DNA from 4 places in the Corynebacterium timonense genome. Region 3 is predicted to be linked to each of the others. Evidence: predicted binding sites of a transcription regulator. Region 3 holds the regulator's gene; each other region holds the start of a gene.
What was found. Region 3 encodes LexA, which represses DNA repair genes until DNA is damaged. Its sites were predicted from a motif close to CGAACANNTGTTCG; they were not measured.

Region 1 (4,054 bases), 930 kb from region 3:
GGCCCTGGGCCGGATTAACCAGGCGCTTGGGCTGGAGGCCAGCGCCCCGCGCCGCCGCACGACCGCGGTGTTCCGGCACCGCTACCAGGACGAGTGGGCCGACATCGTCCGCGCGCTGTAGGAGCTTCGCGTTCCAGCCAACTGGGCAAGGCACCGACGCGGCCGCGCCACCTCGAGGAACGTGCGTGCTGTGCGCTTTTGCCTTTCCCGGTCCGGGTGAGGGGGGCGGCGGAACTGGCGGCCTCGGCCGCTCGTGGCTGTGGGTATGAAAGCGGCACGAGCGAGGTATTCTGCGCGGTCGCGTTTTACGATGCGCGTGGGCGTGAGATCTCGGCCCACTCCCGTACAGGCCAAGAACGAAACAGTTCCGAATGAGTGGAGTATCGCTTCCGGCGACGTGGGCGTTTCACGGCACGGGGAGTCCGCGCAGCGCGGGGCTGCGCGTCGAAGGTTTACGACGGGTCGGTGAACAGGGGTGGGTCCCCTCCGGCCGGTTGCGGGTAGCGCGGCGCGCGGTGGCGCAGCCGCAGGCCGGGGGCGTGGGTGGCGTCGTCGGTGTTGTTGAAGTGGATCGTCCCGTCCGGGTGAGCAACTCCGACGCGCTCGCTTCTCGGGTCCCGTTGCGTGTGTCTGAGGCCGCCGGAGAAGTCGCGGTTGTCATTGTTGCACCGGTGGTGCTGCCTGCACAGGCCGACCAGGTTCTCGATGTCGGTCGGCCCTCCGCCCGCGTAGGGGATGAGGTGGTGGATCTCCAGCTCGCTGAAGGGGGTGGTGCAGCCCTCCCAGGCGCAGACGCCCTGGGCGGCGAGGAGGACGAGGCGCTGGGGCAGGTTCGCCAGGCGGGTCTTGCCGATGGAAAGCGGCATGCCGATGGCTCTGTCGAACTGGACGATGAAGTCCGAGCCGGACAGTCCGAGACGCAGCAGGTCGTAGCAGTTGATGTCGATGCCCGTGTTCGTGGAGAAACGCGTGGCGTAGTCGGCTTCCGCGAGATCGTCGAGGGTGATGGAGACGACCACGGAGGCCGCGCCCTGGGCGGATCCGGTGTTCCCTGCACTGGAGCGGGTGGACTCGTAGTGGTTGAAGATGGCTGCAAGCTGGTCGAAGCGGCGCTGCGCCGGCGTGCGAGAGTCCTTGTCCGCCTGGTCCTCCGGCAGGTTGCTTCCCGGGCGCAGGCCCGCGTCGAGGAGAGCTTTGATCAGCGCGGCCTCCCCGGCTGGCGCCGTGATGGTGATGTCGCACGAACCGTCGGTGCGTTGTGCGCCGATGTGCGCGGACCGGTTGCGGTAGGGCCCGCGGGGGTCTTTGGGGCGGTCGGGTTTGGGTGCCCGGGCGTTCGCCTGGTCGACGCGGCGGCGCACCCAGCGTCGCAGATCCTCGGGGCTCCTCCCCGCCGCAGCGTCGAGAGCGTCGGCGAGCAGCTGCGCCCGGTTCGGGCTGGCACCGGGGAGCAGGGCCTCGAGCTCCCGGTCGATGATGCGCTGTTTTTCGGCGGAAACTTCCCCGGCGCGGTCTTGTGCGCGTCGGCGGTCCTTCTTCTCTTTTTCGTCGTGGTTGGGCTCGTCGGTTGAGTCAGGGGTATCGGGCGCGGGCTCGGGAGGGGCGTAAAGCTTCCGGCCGCGCGAGAGCCGGCTGTAGGCCTCGGACCGGGAGATGCCGAGTTTCTCGGTCAGGTAGGCGGTGGGGTATCGCGAGCCGACGCTGCGGCCAGCATCGTCGCGCTCGCAAATATAGGCGAAGGCGGCGTCGATGGCAGCCTTGGTGTTGGCGATGCGTTCGAGGCGCTCCATCTGGCAGTGCACGTCGGCGAAGGCGAGCGTATCGGGGTCGGCGAACAGGCTGGATAGGTCGTCGAAAAGCGATTCGAGCTGGTCGTTGATCCTGCTGAGCTTGTCCATTTCACCCCCTTGGTTACGAACCCATAATAGCACGCATGTTCGGTGGGTCAAGGTTTTCTTCGAAAGAATTCTCGCAGGCGTCAATTGGCGCCGGTGAACTGGGATTTCGAAAGTTGTTCGAACGGTGCGCGGTCCATGTCCGGACCGTGTTCTACGGTGATCGCAGCGAACAACAGAGCCGGGGAGCCACCACGGCCTGACCGCCTGACCCGGCACCCACCCAAGGAGAGACAACATGTCTGAACGCGGCGGACAGGAAACGTTCGACCGGTCCCCGGATGTGTTGGAACCGCGTGAGCTGCTCGAGGGTGTCGAGAAGCTTCGCGGCAACCTGGCTGGCGGGTACAGACCTGCCTGGCGCGAGGCGGAGAAGCAGGGGAACGGCGTAATCGCCCTCGGTTTCCCCACCTACCCCAGGTGGTTGTGGAACGGAATCTGGTGCGGGATCTACCTGACCGAATTTCTCGGCATCGACTGGCAGCGCCACCGCGACGACTTCCGCTTCATCAGCGAACGGGAAGCGGAGAGCTTCGACCTCGAACAGCTGGCCACGTGGTTCGTCGTCTTCGGCAACCGCGAGCGCATGTCGGAGGGCTTGATCGGGAAGGGCGCCGAAGACGGCACGCTCTATCTCATCGCGCGCGAGCTTTACGACGTCATCACCTCCGATCGCCGTATGATGTCAGCGATCGTCGGCAGCGATTGGACAGCCGAGCGCCAGAGGCGTGCGGAGCGCTCCTACCGCGAACAGGACTAATTCGAGTACCCATCTGAAAAGGAGAACACATGGAAACCGCAGCCATTACCGAGTGGACGTTCGTGCAGGAAATCGCGATCCCCGACGATGTCTCCACCATGCTCGTGCCCGGCGAGCAGGCCATCGTGGCCTTCAAAACCTTCCGCGACAGCGCCATCTTCACCAGCCACCGCCTCATCGTCCGCGACGCGCAGGGCATTCGCGGCAAGAAGGTGGAGGTCTACTCGCTGCCGTACTCGGCGATCAACATGTGGTCCACCGAAAACGCCGGCACGCTCGACTTCAACGCGGAGATCGAGCTGTGGACGCGCGCCGGAAAGATCAAGATCAAGGTCGGCCGCGACCTCGATGTGCGCCGCATCGACATGCTGATCAGCCAGGCCGTGTTGGGGGCGGTGTAAAAGAAGTAAGGAAAGTTGCAATGGTGGAAAAACGTATCTGGGGCCTGCACAACGACGCGCTCAAAGAAGAGCTGGTCGAACAGGGCTTTGTCAGCATCGGTTGGGATGAACTGGGTGACCTACGACGCCTGCCGGGTGGCCGTGACGGAATTAAAGCGGAACTGTCTCGTCTGAATCCTGAGGATTCCACGGGGCGGATCAACACCCGCGCGGGCGTCATCTACAGGTTTGCCCATGTCATGAAACCCGGGGAACTCATCGTTGCTCCCTACAAACCGGACAGCACAATCAACATTGGTCGCGTCACCGGTGATTACTACTACGAAGCGGAAGCACCCCTTCACCGTCACCGTCACCGGGTTGAATGGCTCAAGATCGGTATAGCGCGCAATGAGTTCAGCCAAGGTGCCCTGTATGAATTGGGCGCAGCGATCACGTTGTTCACGGTGCGGCGACATGGTTCGCCCCGGGTTTAATGGAGGGTAGGAATGTGGAAAAGGAGCCCTACACATGCCCTCGAAGTACACTCCTTAAGTTGAAGCAGCGCGCCATCGAACTGGTGCTGCACGCGCGCGCTGACCCTGGCACGTCTCGCGGTGCGATCACCCGCATCGCCGTCGAGCTCGGAATCAGTCAAGGAAACCCTGCGTGGCTGGGTCCGCGCTCATAAACAATCCGGCGCGACAACCCCGGGCGGAATCGGTGGATTGTGCAGCACAAAACCGCAGACTGCGAGCTGAACTGATTGAAACGAAGCGCGCCAACGGACGCAACAGACCCCCTAGGGTCCCCCAAAGTAATTGCAGAGAGAACCTTCCAGCGTTGGTTTAATAGACAATACTAAAAGACATCACTTGAACCCCGGCCTGCCCTTCTGGTTTCATAGCACGTTTACCGCGGTTCGTAAAAAACCGTCACTGTTCTGTTTATGCCATTGACTTCTATTGTTCCTCCGTAAGGAATGACATACTGAGGACGCAAATGTCCTATAGGGATAC
Region 2 (4,054 bases), 800 kb from region 3:
CGGCTCGTGGACGAACCACAGCCCTCGGCGCACGCGCAAGCTGTTGTTGCACCGCCGAGAGATCGACTCGCTCGAGGGCAAGATCAAGGACGGCAACCGCACGCTTGTGCCCTTGTCCCTGTACCTCAAGGAGGGAAAGGTCAAGGTGGAGTTGGGGCTCGCCCAGGGTAAGCAGGACTACGATAAGCGCCAGGCCATCAAACGCCGCACCGAGGACCGGGAGATCGCCCGTGACCTCGGCCGCAAGTTCAAGGGGATTAAAGCATGAAGAAGGCTCTCATCACCGGGGCGTCGCGAGGCATCGGCCGCGCGATCGCCGAGGAACTCTCCTCCGACCACCACATCCTGGCGGGGGCGAGCAGCGACGCGAGCGGCATCGTGGCGCAGCTGCCCTCCGCGGAGCCCTTCGAGGTGGACCTGCGCGACCCGGTCGCCATCCGCCACGCGGCCGCCGAGATTGACGCCCTCGACGTGTTCGTCCATGCCGCGGGCGTTTTCCCGAAGGGGAGCTTCGCCGAGCTGAGCGACGCCCAATGGCGCGACACTTTCGAGGTCAACGTCTTCGCCGGCATCGAGCTCACCCGGGCGTTGCTGCCCGCGCTGCGCCGCTCGAACGGCCTGTTGATCACGATTAACTCGGGCGCCGGCTTCACGGGCATCGAAAACGCCACAGCGTACTGCGCCTCCAAGTTCGCGCTGCGCGGATTCACCGATGCCCTGCGGGAAGAGGAGCGGGGGCGCATCCGTGTGACCTCCGTGCACCCGGGCCGCACCGATACGGACATGCTCGCCGCCGACGAGAACGGCCCGAAGATGCCCGCCACCGCCGTGGCCAGGGCCGTCCGGCTGGCCGTCGATGCGGACGCGACCGTCGAGTTCTTGCGCATTGCGCCCTAACCGGCTAGAGTAATTTCTCCTACGGTCACTGCATATCCCGCCGTAGGCAATGGGGATGATTTTGGTTTCGACTCCGTTGATCAAACCAGGGGAAGCGTGCCGGTGCAGGCTGGAGACCACCGTAAGCGTCGCAGCAAACAATAAACGCAGAGAAGAACTCTCAGCGTGACTACGCCCTCGCTGCCTAAGTAGCGACCGCGTGTCTGTCAGGCCGGGCTTGTCCCCGTCCCGGTACCTGGCATCGACTCAGGGGACTTGCCTTCCGGCCTTGTTGGTGGGGCGCGGAAGGGACTTTTTCCACCAACTGGGCCCGTCATCCGGACATGTTTGCCTGATCCGGAGGGCCGAGTAGAGGCGTAGCGCAAACTGCGCACGGAGAAGCCCTGGTGCGGTGACGGAGGACCCGGGTTCAATTCCCGGCATCTCCACCGCGGTAACCCCCGGCCATATCACGGCCGGGGGTTTGTGCATGCGAGTCGGCGCCACAGAGCGTCGCAGTGGGGGAGGGGTCCGCATTGCGGACTTTTTGCGCAGGTGCATTGCCTGCTTGCCACCTCCCCTCGGGTCCGCATTGCGGACTTTTTGCCCCCCGAGACCGTCTCAAACGTGTGTTTTATAACTCGGCTTTCGCCCTGCATAACAGCAGGCCACGCCCCATGTCCGGTGGCCTTGCTACAGTCGTATTCACACACACGATCGACACTGACGGGGGCCTTGCTCATGACCACACCACCCACCACTATCAGCTGCGAAAGTGCACCTGCCGACATCGCCGCAGCCATCGAACACGCCTTCGGCATGGTGACCCGCCGCAAAGCGCACACACTCTGGGCCATCGCGCTTTTCGACGCCAACAACCTCGCGTCTCACTTCGGCGCCCGCACCACTGCTACATGGCTGATCCGCACTCTCGATATCCCCACCTCCACCGCCCACGAGTACGTCAAGATCGCCCGCGCCATGCACGGTTTCCCAGTCATGGCCGCCGCGTTCCGCAACGGCGAGATCACCTACTCCAAGGCCCGACTGCTCACCGTTCACTGGTTCGCCCCGGGTTTAATAGAGGGTAGGAATTTGGAAAAGGAGCCCTACACATGCCCTCGAAGTACACGCCTGAGTTGAAGCAGCGCGCCATCGAACTGGTGCTGCACGCGCAAGCTGACCCTGACACGTCTCGTGGTGCGATATCCCGCATCGCTGTCGAGCTCGGAATGAGCAAGGAAACTCTGCGCGGCTGGGTCCGCGCTCATAAACAATCCGGCGCGGCAACCCCGGCTGAATCGGTGGATTGTGCAGCGGAGAACCGCAGACTGCGAGCTGAACTGATTGAAGCGAAGCGCGCCAACGAGATTTTGAAAAGAGCATCAGCTTTTTTCGCGGCGGAGTGCGAGCGCCCACACACGTAGTCGTCCGGTTCATCGACGACAACCGGGAGGAGTTCGGGGTCGAGCCGATTATTCGCGCCTTGGCGGCAACCGACGCGAAAATCGCCCTGAGCACCTACTACGCCTACAAATCCCGGCCTGAATCATCTCGATCTATCCGCGACCGACAACTACGCAAAGCGTTGCGTGCCATCTACGACGACAACTACTCCTGCTATGGAGCGCGCAAACTATGGGCTGAGATCAATCGCCAAGGTGACTTCGGTCACGTCGCCCGGTGCACCGTTGAGCGCCTCATGGCACTCGAAGGCATCCGTGGTATCCGGCGCCGGAAGAAAAAGCCCTCGACCCGCAGCGCTGCCCCCGATAACTGCCCAGTCGACTTGGTCGAGCGCGACTTTTGTGTCGATGCGCCGAACCGGCTGTGGGTCGCGGATATCACATACATCCCCACGCGTGTCGGGTGGGTGTATGCCTCGTTCGTTCTCGACGCGTATACCCGGGAGATTGTTGGCTGGCAGATCACCAACCACATGCGCACATCGCTGGCTAAAGACGCACTTGACATGGCCTTGTCAGCGCGCCTGCGCGCCGGTGAAGATGTCTCCGGTCTGATCCATCACTCAGACAGGGGCGTGCAGTACAGGTCGGTCGTCTACGGAGAGACCTTGGCCCAGTCGCAGGTTATCGCATCGGTTGGCTCGCGGGGAGACTCCTACGACAACGCGATGGCAGAAGCGCTGAACTCAGTGTTCAAAGCTGAACTCATCGACCGTAGGACCTGGCCGGCACTGCGAGATGTTCTCGTCGCGACGTCGACATGGGTCGGCTGGTACAACAACCGCCGTGTGCACTCGGCGCTGGGGTACCGCCCACCGAGCCAGGTCCATCAGGAATACACCGCCGCGAACACCCAAGCGGCCTAATCGACAACAATAGGACCCTCTACAAAACTCGGGGCTTGACACACCTCGACGACAGCAACGAACACGAACTCGTTGATCTCGCCCGCACCCTGACCTATAGCGACCTCCAACTCGCCCTCCTCGCACACCGCAACGGCGCCCCTCAGCCAGCGGCGCGTTCCTACGTACGCGTCGCCCCACGCCCCAACGGGCGCCTCAGCCTGTGGGCCAACTTCAGCCCGGCAGAAGCTGCCCGCCTCATGGCCGCGCTGAAAACCGGCGAACTCGCTTGGCGCAGCGTCGACTGGTCCACACTGACAGGCGCCGACGGCGTCCTCGACCCCCAACGCTTGGCAGCCGCCCCCTCCATGTACGGCCAGCCCACCGCCGACGCCCTGCTGAGCGCGTTTATGGGCATGATCAACATCACTTTGTCGCAACCCAACAACCCGCTGCGTGCTCCGGGCGCCCACGTCAACATCGTGATGACCACCGACGGGCGCGCCTACCTGCCGCTGAACCCCGGTGCCGGCTCCGACGCCGTCAAGAGTTTCCTCGCCAACGCTCACTACCGGATCAACCGGGTCGACGGCACCGGACTCGTGCTCAACACTGGACGCGCGTTCCGCCTTGCCACCAACGCCCAGATCAACGCGCTGATGCTCATGTGGCGCAGCCAATGCGCCATGCCGGGCTGTACCCATACGCGGTTTATGGAGATGCACCACATCCACGACTGGGCCGACGGTGGAACCACCGACCTCGACAACCTGCTGCCCCTGTGCTCGGCGTGCCACAGCCTCGTCAGCGACGGTGCCGTCACCATCCTGCGCGACGAGGGTGACATCCACTTCTGCTACCCGGACG
Region 3 (4,054 bases):
CGGGAGAAGACCGCGGCGTACAAGGACGTCGTCTGGAGGATCGAGGAGCTCCGGGTCAGCCTCTTCGCGCAACGATTGGGGACGGCGGAGCCTGTGAGCCAAAGGCGCGTGGAGAAGATGATCGAGAAGCTAGCGTAAGGGCGCGCTTAGAAGTCTTCTCGGTCCTTACGTCGCATGAGGCGAATTTCGGATTCGAAGTCTTCGGCGGATTCGAAGGATTTGTACACGGAGGCGAACCGTAGGTAGGCGACCTCGTCGAGCACGCGCAACGGCTCGAGCACGGCCAATCCGATGTCGTTGGCATTGACCTGGGAGCTGCCGTGGCTACGCACGGTCTCCTCGACCTGCTGCGCGAGCCGTTTCAGCGCGTCGTCCGAGACGTCCCGCCCCTGGCAGGCTCGCCGCACGCCGACGATGAGTTTGTCGCGGTCGAACGGCTCGCTTACGCCGTTGCGCTTCACTACGGTAAGCACGGCTTTTTCCACGGTGGTAAAACGCCCGCCGCATTCGGTGCATTCGCGGCGCCGCCTGATCGCCGCGCCGCTGTCGACGACGCGGGAGTCCATCACGCGGGACTGTTCATTGTGGCAAAACGGGCAATACACGGGGAGTGAGTCTACCTCGCCCTCACGCTTTCGGACGAGCGTGGCAACCTAGCGCCCCGACGTGGCAAACGATGTACTCGGTGCGCTCGCCGGGACAGCGGGCTCCGGCGACGTGTCGAGGATCCCACCAAGCGCCGACCCCACCAGCAGCGCAAGCCCGAACCCGGCGCCCATCAAGGCGCTCGCCCGGGATTCGTGGCGGGATAAGTGAACGGTCCCCTGTACACTATCCGGCCCCTCGTTCGAACAATCTCCCGTTCGAACATCGCCCCCGAGGCTGCGCACGGCGCCGCCGCGCGCGTTGCGAACCGAGACGTCGGGGATGTCCCAGACAGCGGCCGGGACCGGGCACCGTGAGCGCTGCGCGTTGTTCGGCGCGACGGCGGTGTGACGAGGTGCGATGATGGTCATTTCTGTCTCACTTTCTTGCGACGGTGGATCGTGCACTCAGAGTAAAAACCGAGCGGACACGTCGCCCGCACCCTCGCTCGGATGTTCGACTTCCGCTCTCATGTTCGATTTATAGCAGTCGAACACGCACGTGTCCAGACATGAGCCATAAATCTCGAACACCCTTGCCACATCTGCTATTTTGGGACACGACGCAGACGCCGCTACGGCATCAAGCGCCGGGTGGGTTACTACCCCTCCCGCACGGCGCGCGGCGCCCGGACAGGCACTCACGACACGAACTTCACAGACCCCTCAAGGCAAGGAACATGGCACGCAAAAAGTACGACCCCACCACCCTCGACACCAGCGTTCTGTCGGACCGGCAGCGCCGCATCCTCGAGGTCATTCGTGACGCCGTGGTCCTGCGCGGCTACCCGCCCAGCATCCGTGAGATCGGCGACGCCGCGGGGCTGCAGTCGACTTCCTCCGTGGCGTACCAGCTCAAGGAGCTCGAGAAGAAGGGTTTTCTGCGGCGCGACCCGAACAAGCCGCGCGCAGTGGACCTGCGCCATCTGCCTGAGGCCCCGAAAAAAGGGCCGAAGACGAGCCCGCAGACGGAGACCCCTGAGGACGTTTCCCCTGCCCGCTACATCCCGGTCGTCGGCCAGATTGCTGCGGGCTCGCCGATTCTCGCCGAGCAGAACGTGGACAGCTACCTCCCCCTCCCCGATGAGCTGCTCGGCGACGGCGAGCTGTTCATGCTCCGCGTCGTCGGCGAATCCATGCGCGACGCTGGCATCCTCGATGGGGACTGGGTGGTTGTCCGCTCGCAGCCGGTCGCCGAGGAAGGCGAGTTCGTCGCCGCGCTTCTCGACGGCGAGGCGACCGTCAAGGAGTTCCACCGCGATTCCACCGGCGTGTGGCTTCTGCCCCACAACGACGCGTTCTCCCCCATCAACGGAGATGAGGCGCAGATTATGGGGCGCGTTGTCTCGGTTTTCCGCACGCTGTAGCCCGCCCCCTTACACTGGGCGGGGTACGCAACGCCGACATATTTTCAGCAGAAAGGTGCCGCACCATGGCTTCTACAACCGTCAAAGTTGGCTCGACCGTCGGGCTCCACGCCCGCCCCGCATCCGTGATCGCCGAGGCGGCAGGCGAGTATGACGAAGACATCACGCTTACCCTCGCGGGCGACGACGAGGACGACGGCGCCGACGCCGCCTCCTCCCTCATGATCATGGCCATGGGCGCGGAGTTCGGCGACGAGGTTACCGTGACCTCCGACAACGCCGAAGCCGTGACGAAGATCGCCGAGCTCATCGCCTCCAATCTCGACGAGTAGCACAACCCCCACTCGGGGGTAGGAATCGGGCATGACGCCCCCACCTCCGGTGGTGTTCTCCGAGTTCTGAAACAATGTGACCGGCGCTCCACTCGGTGACGCCCCAATTTTTTCGCGCGGAGGCCACGCATGTACGCAGAAGAACGTAAACGCCAGATCGCGTCGCTGACCGCCATCGAAGGCCGGGTCAGCGTGAGCGCGCTCGCGGAGCGTTTCGACGTCACCGCGGAAACCATCCGCCGCGACCTTGCCGCGCTGAGCAAGGAGGGCAGTGTCCACCGCGTCCACGGGGGCGCGGTGGCTAGCCAGTCGTTCCTCACCGCCGAGATGCCCCTGGACGCGCGTTACCGCTCTTCGTCGGGGGCGAAGACGGCGATCGCGCGCGCCGCCCTCGACTACCTCCCGGATGAATCCACGGACGGGATCTTTCTCGACTCTGGTTCAACGATCAGCAGCCTGGCCGCCCTGCTCGTCGACGACCCTCGCGCAGCGTCCTGGCCTATCGTCACCCGGTCCCTCCCCGTCGCGCTCGAGCTTTCCGGCGAGGGCATGACCAACGTCCAGCTGTTGGGTGGGACGGTCCGAGCATTGTCTCAGGCGGTAGTGGGTGACACCCCTCTGCGCACTCTGGCGCTCATGACCGCCGACGTCGCGTTCATCGGCACGAACGCCCTTACTGTTGATCACGGCCTGTCGTCCGCGGACCCGCAGGAGGCCGCCGTCAAAGCCGCGATGATCACCAACGCACGTAAGGTCGTGGTGCTCTGCGATTCGACAAAGCTGGGCACCGACTATCTCGTTAGCTTCGCCGGGCTGGCAGACATCGACGTTCTCATCATCGACGACGCGGCCCCCGCCTCCTTGCTTGCTGAGTTCGAGAACCACGGCATCGAGCTCGTCGTCGTCAGCGGCGAGTAGCTCCCGGCTTCTCGAACCCGTCGTAGCGCCCCTCCCCGAGCGTCCGGAATGCCCAGCGCATGAGGGGGTAGATGACGATGATGCCCACCGATCCGAGGGCGATGCCCTCGAGCTGCACCGGCCCGACGGTGAGCGAGAGGTTGCCAATCCCCACGATCAACGCGACCGCAGCTGCCGTGAGGTTCGCCGGGTGGGTAAAATCCACCCGGTTGTCCTGCCAGATGCGCACGCCGAGCATGCCGATCAGCCCATAAAGCACGAGGCAGGCGCCACCGAGCACGCCCGCGGGGATGGTGAAGATGACCGCGCCGAACTTCGGGATGAACGCCAAGACGATCGCGAACACCGCGGCGACCCAGTACGCGGCCGTAGAGTACACCCTGGTCGCCGCCATGACCCCGATGTTTTCCGCGTAGGTCGTCGTGGCTGAGCCGCCGAAACCGCCCGCCAGCGTGGTGGCCACGCCGTCGCCGATAAGTGCGCGGCCCTGGTAGCCGTTCAGGTCGGCTCCCGTCATCTCCCCGACCGCTTTGACGTGGCCAACGTTTTCGGCGACGAGCACTACCACGGCCGGCAGGGTAACCAGAACGGCGGAAAGGTGGAACTCGGGGGTGTGGAACTGCGGCAGGCCGACCCACGGCGCCTGCGCGATCTGCTCCCGCGCGTCGTCCGCTAAGCCGCCGCTCAGCGCGGCGCTCACCCAGCCGACCACGACGCCGGCGAGGATGCTCAACCGCGCGATCATCCCGCGCGTGGCCACCGTGACAACGAGGACGGTTCCAAGGGTTACGAG
Region 4 (4,054 bases), 590 kb from region 3:
ATGTCGATGGTGTGCGTGTCCTTTTCCACCTGGTAGGCGGCGACTTTGTACAGGCGGCCGGAGAAGTTGATTTTCATGCCGTGGGTGAGGTGACCGCCGTGAGCCAGGTCGAGGCCGAGGATGGTGTCGCCCGGCTCAGCCAGCGCCATGAGGACGGCGGCGTTCGCCTGCGCGCCCGAGTGCGGCTGCACGTTGGCGTACTGCGCCCCGAATACCTCCTTGGCGCGGTCACGTGCCAGGTCCTCGACGACGTCAGCGAATTCGCAGCCGCCGTAGTACCGACGCCCCGGGTAGCCCTCGGCGTACTTGTTGGTGAACACCGATCCCTGCGCCTGCAGCACGGAGCGCGGGACAAAGTTTTCGGATGCGATCATCTCCAGCGTCTCGCGCTGACGCCCGAGCTCGTTGCGGATGGCCTCGTGGACTTCGGGGTCGAATGAGGCAAGATCTTGGTAGCGGAGGTCGTCAGACACGTGCTCGAGTCCTTTCGGTGGATTTCTTATTTGCAGACACGCCCCCAAAAATGGGCGTACCAAGCAGTATATTCATCGAAGGAACTGCCGGCACCCACTTTTCCGCGCTTATTCTAAGAATGACACAATGGTGTTCATGTCCCGTGCTGTTGAGTCCGGCCCCTACGTTGATTTCCCGCGAGAAGCGTGGCGCAAGAGGCGCGCTGCGTGGCCCCAGGTCCTCACCGAGGACGAGGTGGTCCAACTCAGCGGCATCGGCGAGAACCTCGACCTGAACGAGGTTTCCGAGATCTACCTCCCCGTCTCACGCCTGATCCACCTGCAAGTTCTGGCGCGACAGAAGCTTACCGCGGCCACGGAGACCTTCATCGGCGCGCCCATCCACGTGCCCTACGTCATCGGCCTCGCAGGCTCAGTCGCTGTGGGCAAATCCACCACCGCGCGCGTCCTCCAAGTGCTGCTCCAGCGCTGGGAGTCCCACCCCCGGGTCGATCTCGTGACCACCGACGGGTTCCTCTACCCTGGCACCGTCCTGCGCGAGCGCAAGCTCATGGGCCGCAAAGGCTTCCCGGAATCCTACGACCGGCGCCGGCTCATGCGGTTTGTCACCGAGGTCAAGTCGGGCAACCGCGAGGTGCTTGCGCCCGTCTACTCGCACAACGCCTACGACATCGTCCCCGGCGAGTACCAGGTCGTGCGCCAGCCGGACATCCTCATCCTCGAGGGGTTGAACGTTCTGCAGACGGGCCCGACGCTCATGGTCTCCGACCTGTTTGACTTCTCCCTCTACGTCGACGCCGCCACCGAACACATCGAGCAGTGGTACATCGACCGCTTCCTCAAGCTGCGCACCACCGCCTTCCGCCAGCCCGGCGCCCACTTCGCCCGCTTCGCCGATCTCGACGACGAGCAGGCCACGCGGGAGGCGCGCGAGATTTGGCAGTCCATCAACCTGCCGAACCTCGTCGAAAACATCCTTCCCACGCGGGTGCGCGCCTCCCTCGTGCTCCGCAAGGGCCCCGACCACTCCGTCGAGCGCGTGCGCATGCGCAAGCTGTAGCCCCGAGCACTAGATGTACTTCCTCGGCAGGTTGTGAACGTGTGAGCACTGACAGGGAGTCGGTCCGTATGCATTGCATAGTTTCGGGCCCGTCCGCTTGGGGCCGGGGTGTATGCATTGCATAGCCGGTGCACTTGACGGTTGGGGTGCCCCGTATGCATTGCATAGTCGCGGCGCTAGGTGGTCGGGGGGGTTGATCGGTCTGCATTGCATAGTTTCGGGCCCGTCCGCTTCGGGGCCGACATGTATGCATTGCATAGTTTTGGCGCTCGGGGGGTTGATCGGTCTGCATTGCATAGTCGGTGCGCTTGGCGCTCGGGGGGTTGATCGGTCTGCATTGCATAGTCGGGGCGCTTGGCGCTCGGGGGTTGATCGGTCTGCATTGCATAGTCGGGGCGCTTGGCGCTCGGGGGGTTGATCGGTCTGCAGTGCATAGTCGGTGCGCTTGGTGGTCGGGCGCTGATCGGTCTGCATTGCATAGCCGGGCGCTCGACGGTCGGGCGTTGATCGGTACGCATTGCATAGTCCGCCCCGCTCAAACACGCGCGCTATACAAACGTCGAAAAGCTGCCTTTATCCAGCTCAACCCACATGTCCGACGCGTCGTTATACTGTCAATCAAACACACGATCGACACGCTTGGGGGAGCAATGGACACACCACCAACCACCGTCAGCAGGGACAGCGCACCCTTGCATATCGCGCACACCATCGAAAAAGGGTTCGGCGTATTCTCGCGCCGCAAGGCGCAGATACTCTACGCCATAGCACTTTTCGACGTCCTCGGGCTCGCCCCCCAGTTCGGCGCACAAACGACCGCATTATGGCTTGTTAGGAGCATCGCGGTGCCGAACTCCACCGCCCACGAGTACGTCAGGGTTGCCCGCGCAATGCTGCGCTTCGAGGTGATGGCACAAGCATTCTTGGAGGGGCGAACAAACTACTCCAAGGTCAGATTGATACTGCCGCTGCTCACAAAGGACAACGAGGCTGAGCTGGTGGAGCTGGCCTGCACCATGACGTTTCACGAGTTGGAGATCGCGCTGCTGCAATTCCGCCAGCCAGCAAAGAAAGCGACGAGGACGTCCTACGTGCGTCTAAAAGCCGCGCCGGATGGGCGTATAAAGCTGTGGGCGGACTTCAACGCGGCGGAAGGCGCGCGTGTGATGGCGGCGATGAAGGTCGGGGAACTCGCCTGGCACGACGTGGACTGGACATCCTTAGCAGGCAACGACGGGACAGTGGATCCGGAGCGTATCGACGCTGAAATGGACCGCCAGGATAAGAAAACACGCGGCTGCTCCGGTTTCGGCCTGCCCATCGGGGAAGTGCTGGTCAGCGCGTTCATGGGCATGGTGAACATGACGTTGTCGCGGCCGCGTAACCCGTTGCGCGCACCCGGGGCGCATGTCAATGTCGTTATGACCACCGACGGCAAGGCCTACCTGCCCTACAACCCTGGTGCGCCTTCAGAGGCGGTGAAAAACTTCCTCGCCAACGCCTCCTACCGGCTCAACAGGGTCGACGACACAGGGCTGGTGCTCAACAGTGGGCGCGCGTTTCGGCTTGCCTCCGACGCCCAGGTCAACGCGCTGATGCTCATGTGGCGTCACCAGTGCGCGATGCCCGGGTGCAGTCACACGCGCTTTATAGAAATGCACCACGTCCACGACTGGGCTGATGGCGGGCCGACGGACCTGGACAACTTGCTGCCGTTGTGTTCGGCGTGCCACAGCCTCGTCAGCGACAACCGCATCACCATTTTGCGCGACGGTGGGGACTTTCATTTCCTGGGCCCGGGCGGGGTGCGCTACGTCAGCACAGACCGCGGGCTGCCGGTGCGCAACGACGACGCCCGGACGCTGGAGGAGTACAACGAGCTCAGCTGGGTCTAAAAGCGCCTCGCCAGCACGAGCTTCGCGATGCCACGCCAGCCGAGCATGAGCAGGGCGCAGGTGGCACCGGTGACGACAACGAAGGACCAGTGAGGCAGCTTGTCACGGGAGAAACCCCACATGATCAGGCCGACGACCAGGGTGATCAGCCAAATCAACCACCCCGTGTTGCGCCGCACCGCAAGCCACGCAAGGGCCAGGCCGACGCCGAAGGGAACAAAGGTCTCGAGCCAACCAAGAAACGTCAACGGCATCTCTTCGATCTGGTGAGCGGCGCGGGCGAGAAGGGCGAAGGCAGCGATGGCAACGAAATCGGCAGCGATGGCGTAGGGCTTGTGCAACATGACAGGGAAGTACAACTAGGACCACTGAAAGCTCCGCTCGCTCCGTCGATAATTCAGCGGAGCCTAACCTAACCTGATGGACGACGGCAGCAGCGCCACATGTATGCTCATTTCCGGCTTAAGTAAAGCCTAACCTAACCTGGAAAGGAAGTATCTATGGGCCCATTCACGCGGAAGGCCGCGGTGTCCACCGCTCTCGCCGTTGCCCTCGCCGTCGGGCACGTCACCCCCGCCTCCGGCACCGAGAGCACCACGCACACCGACGCTGTCGCCAGCACCAGC

Region 1: a site for LexA is predicted at 1,927-1,940, ahead of BLT81_RS07900 (HNH endonuclease signature motif containing protein). Genes of this name have one in related genera too.
Region 2: a site for LexA is predicted at 1,499-1,512, ahead of BLT81_RS07290 (DUF222 domain-containing protein). Genes of this name have one in related genera too.
Region 4: a site for LexA is predicted at 2,153-2,166, ahead of BLT81_RS06320 (HNH endonuclease signature motif containing protein). Genes of this name have one in related genera too.

Annotation. Positions count from the first base shown of each region.
Region 1 covers NZ_LT629765.1:1,672,048-1,676,101, reverse strand. Annotated here, with positions in the region: gene BLT81_RS07905 (3'-5' exonuclease) at 1-121, shown strand, start outside; gene BLT81_RS07900 (HNH endonuclease signature motif containing protein) at 453-1,898, opposite strand; gene BLT81_RS07895 (hypothetical protein) at 2,134-2,655, shown strand; gene BLT81_RS07890 (PH domain-containing protein) at 2,685-3,056, shown strand; gene BLT81_RS07885 (restriction endonuclease) at 3,077-3,532, shown strand; gene BLT81_RS07880 (S66 family peptidase) at 3,948-4,054, opposite strand, start outside.
Region 2 covers NZ_LT629765.1:1,545,363-1,549,416, reverse strand. Annotated here, with positions in the region: gene smpB (SsrA-binding protein SmpB) at 1-268, shown strand, start outside; gene BLT81_RS07300 (SDR family oxidoreductase) at 265-897, shown strand; RNA gene ssrA (transfer-messenger RNA) at 949-1,328, shown strand; gene BLT81_RS07290 (DUF222 domain-containing protein) at 1,618-2,019, shown strand; gene BLT81_RS07285 (transposase) at 1,992-2,303, shown strand; AL1L pseudoknot at 2,264-2,392, shown strand; gene BLT81_RS07280 (IS3 family transposase) at 2,282-3,208, shown strand; gene BLT81_RS07275 (HNH endonuclease signature motif containing protein) at 3,244-4,054, shown strand, end outside.
Region 3 covers NZ_LT629765.1:745,133-749,186, reverse strand. Annotated here, with positions in the region: gene hrpA (ATP-dependent RNA helicase HrpA) at 1-138, shown strand, start outside; gene nrdR (transcriptional regulator NrdR) at 147-605, opposite strand; gene BLT81_RS12910 (hypothetical protein) at 667-816, shown strand; gene lexA (transcriptional repressor LexA) at 1,325-2,011, shown strand; gene BLT81_RS03610 (HPr family phosphocarrier protein) at 2,077-2,343, shown strand; gene BLT81_RS03605 (DeoR/GlpR family DNA-binding transcription regulator) at 2,473-3,261, shown strand; gene BLT81_RS03600 (uracil-xanthine permease family protein) at 3,248-4,054, opposite strand, start outside.
Region 4 covers NZ_LT629765.1:1,338,412-1,342,465, forward strand. Annotated here, with positions in the region: gene glyA (serine hydroxymethyltransferase) at 1-473, opposite strand, end outside; gene coaA (type I pantothenate kinase) at 610-1,533, shown strand; gene BLT81_RS06320 (HNH endonuclease signature motif containing protein) at 2,184-3,428, shown strand; gene BLT81_RS06325 (DUF3054 domain-containing protein) at 3,425-3,772, opposite strand; gene BLT81_RS06330 (HtaA domain-containing protein) at 3,929-4,054, shown strand, end outside.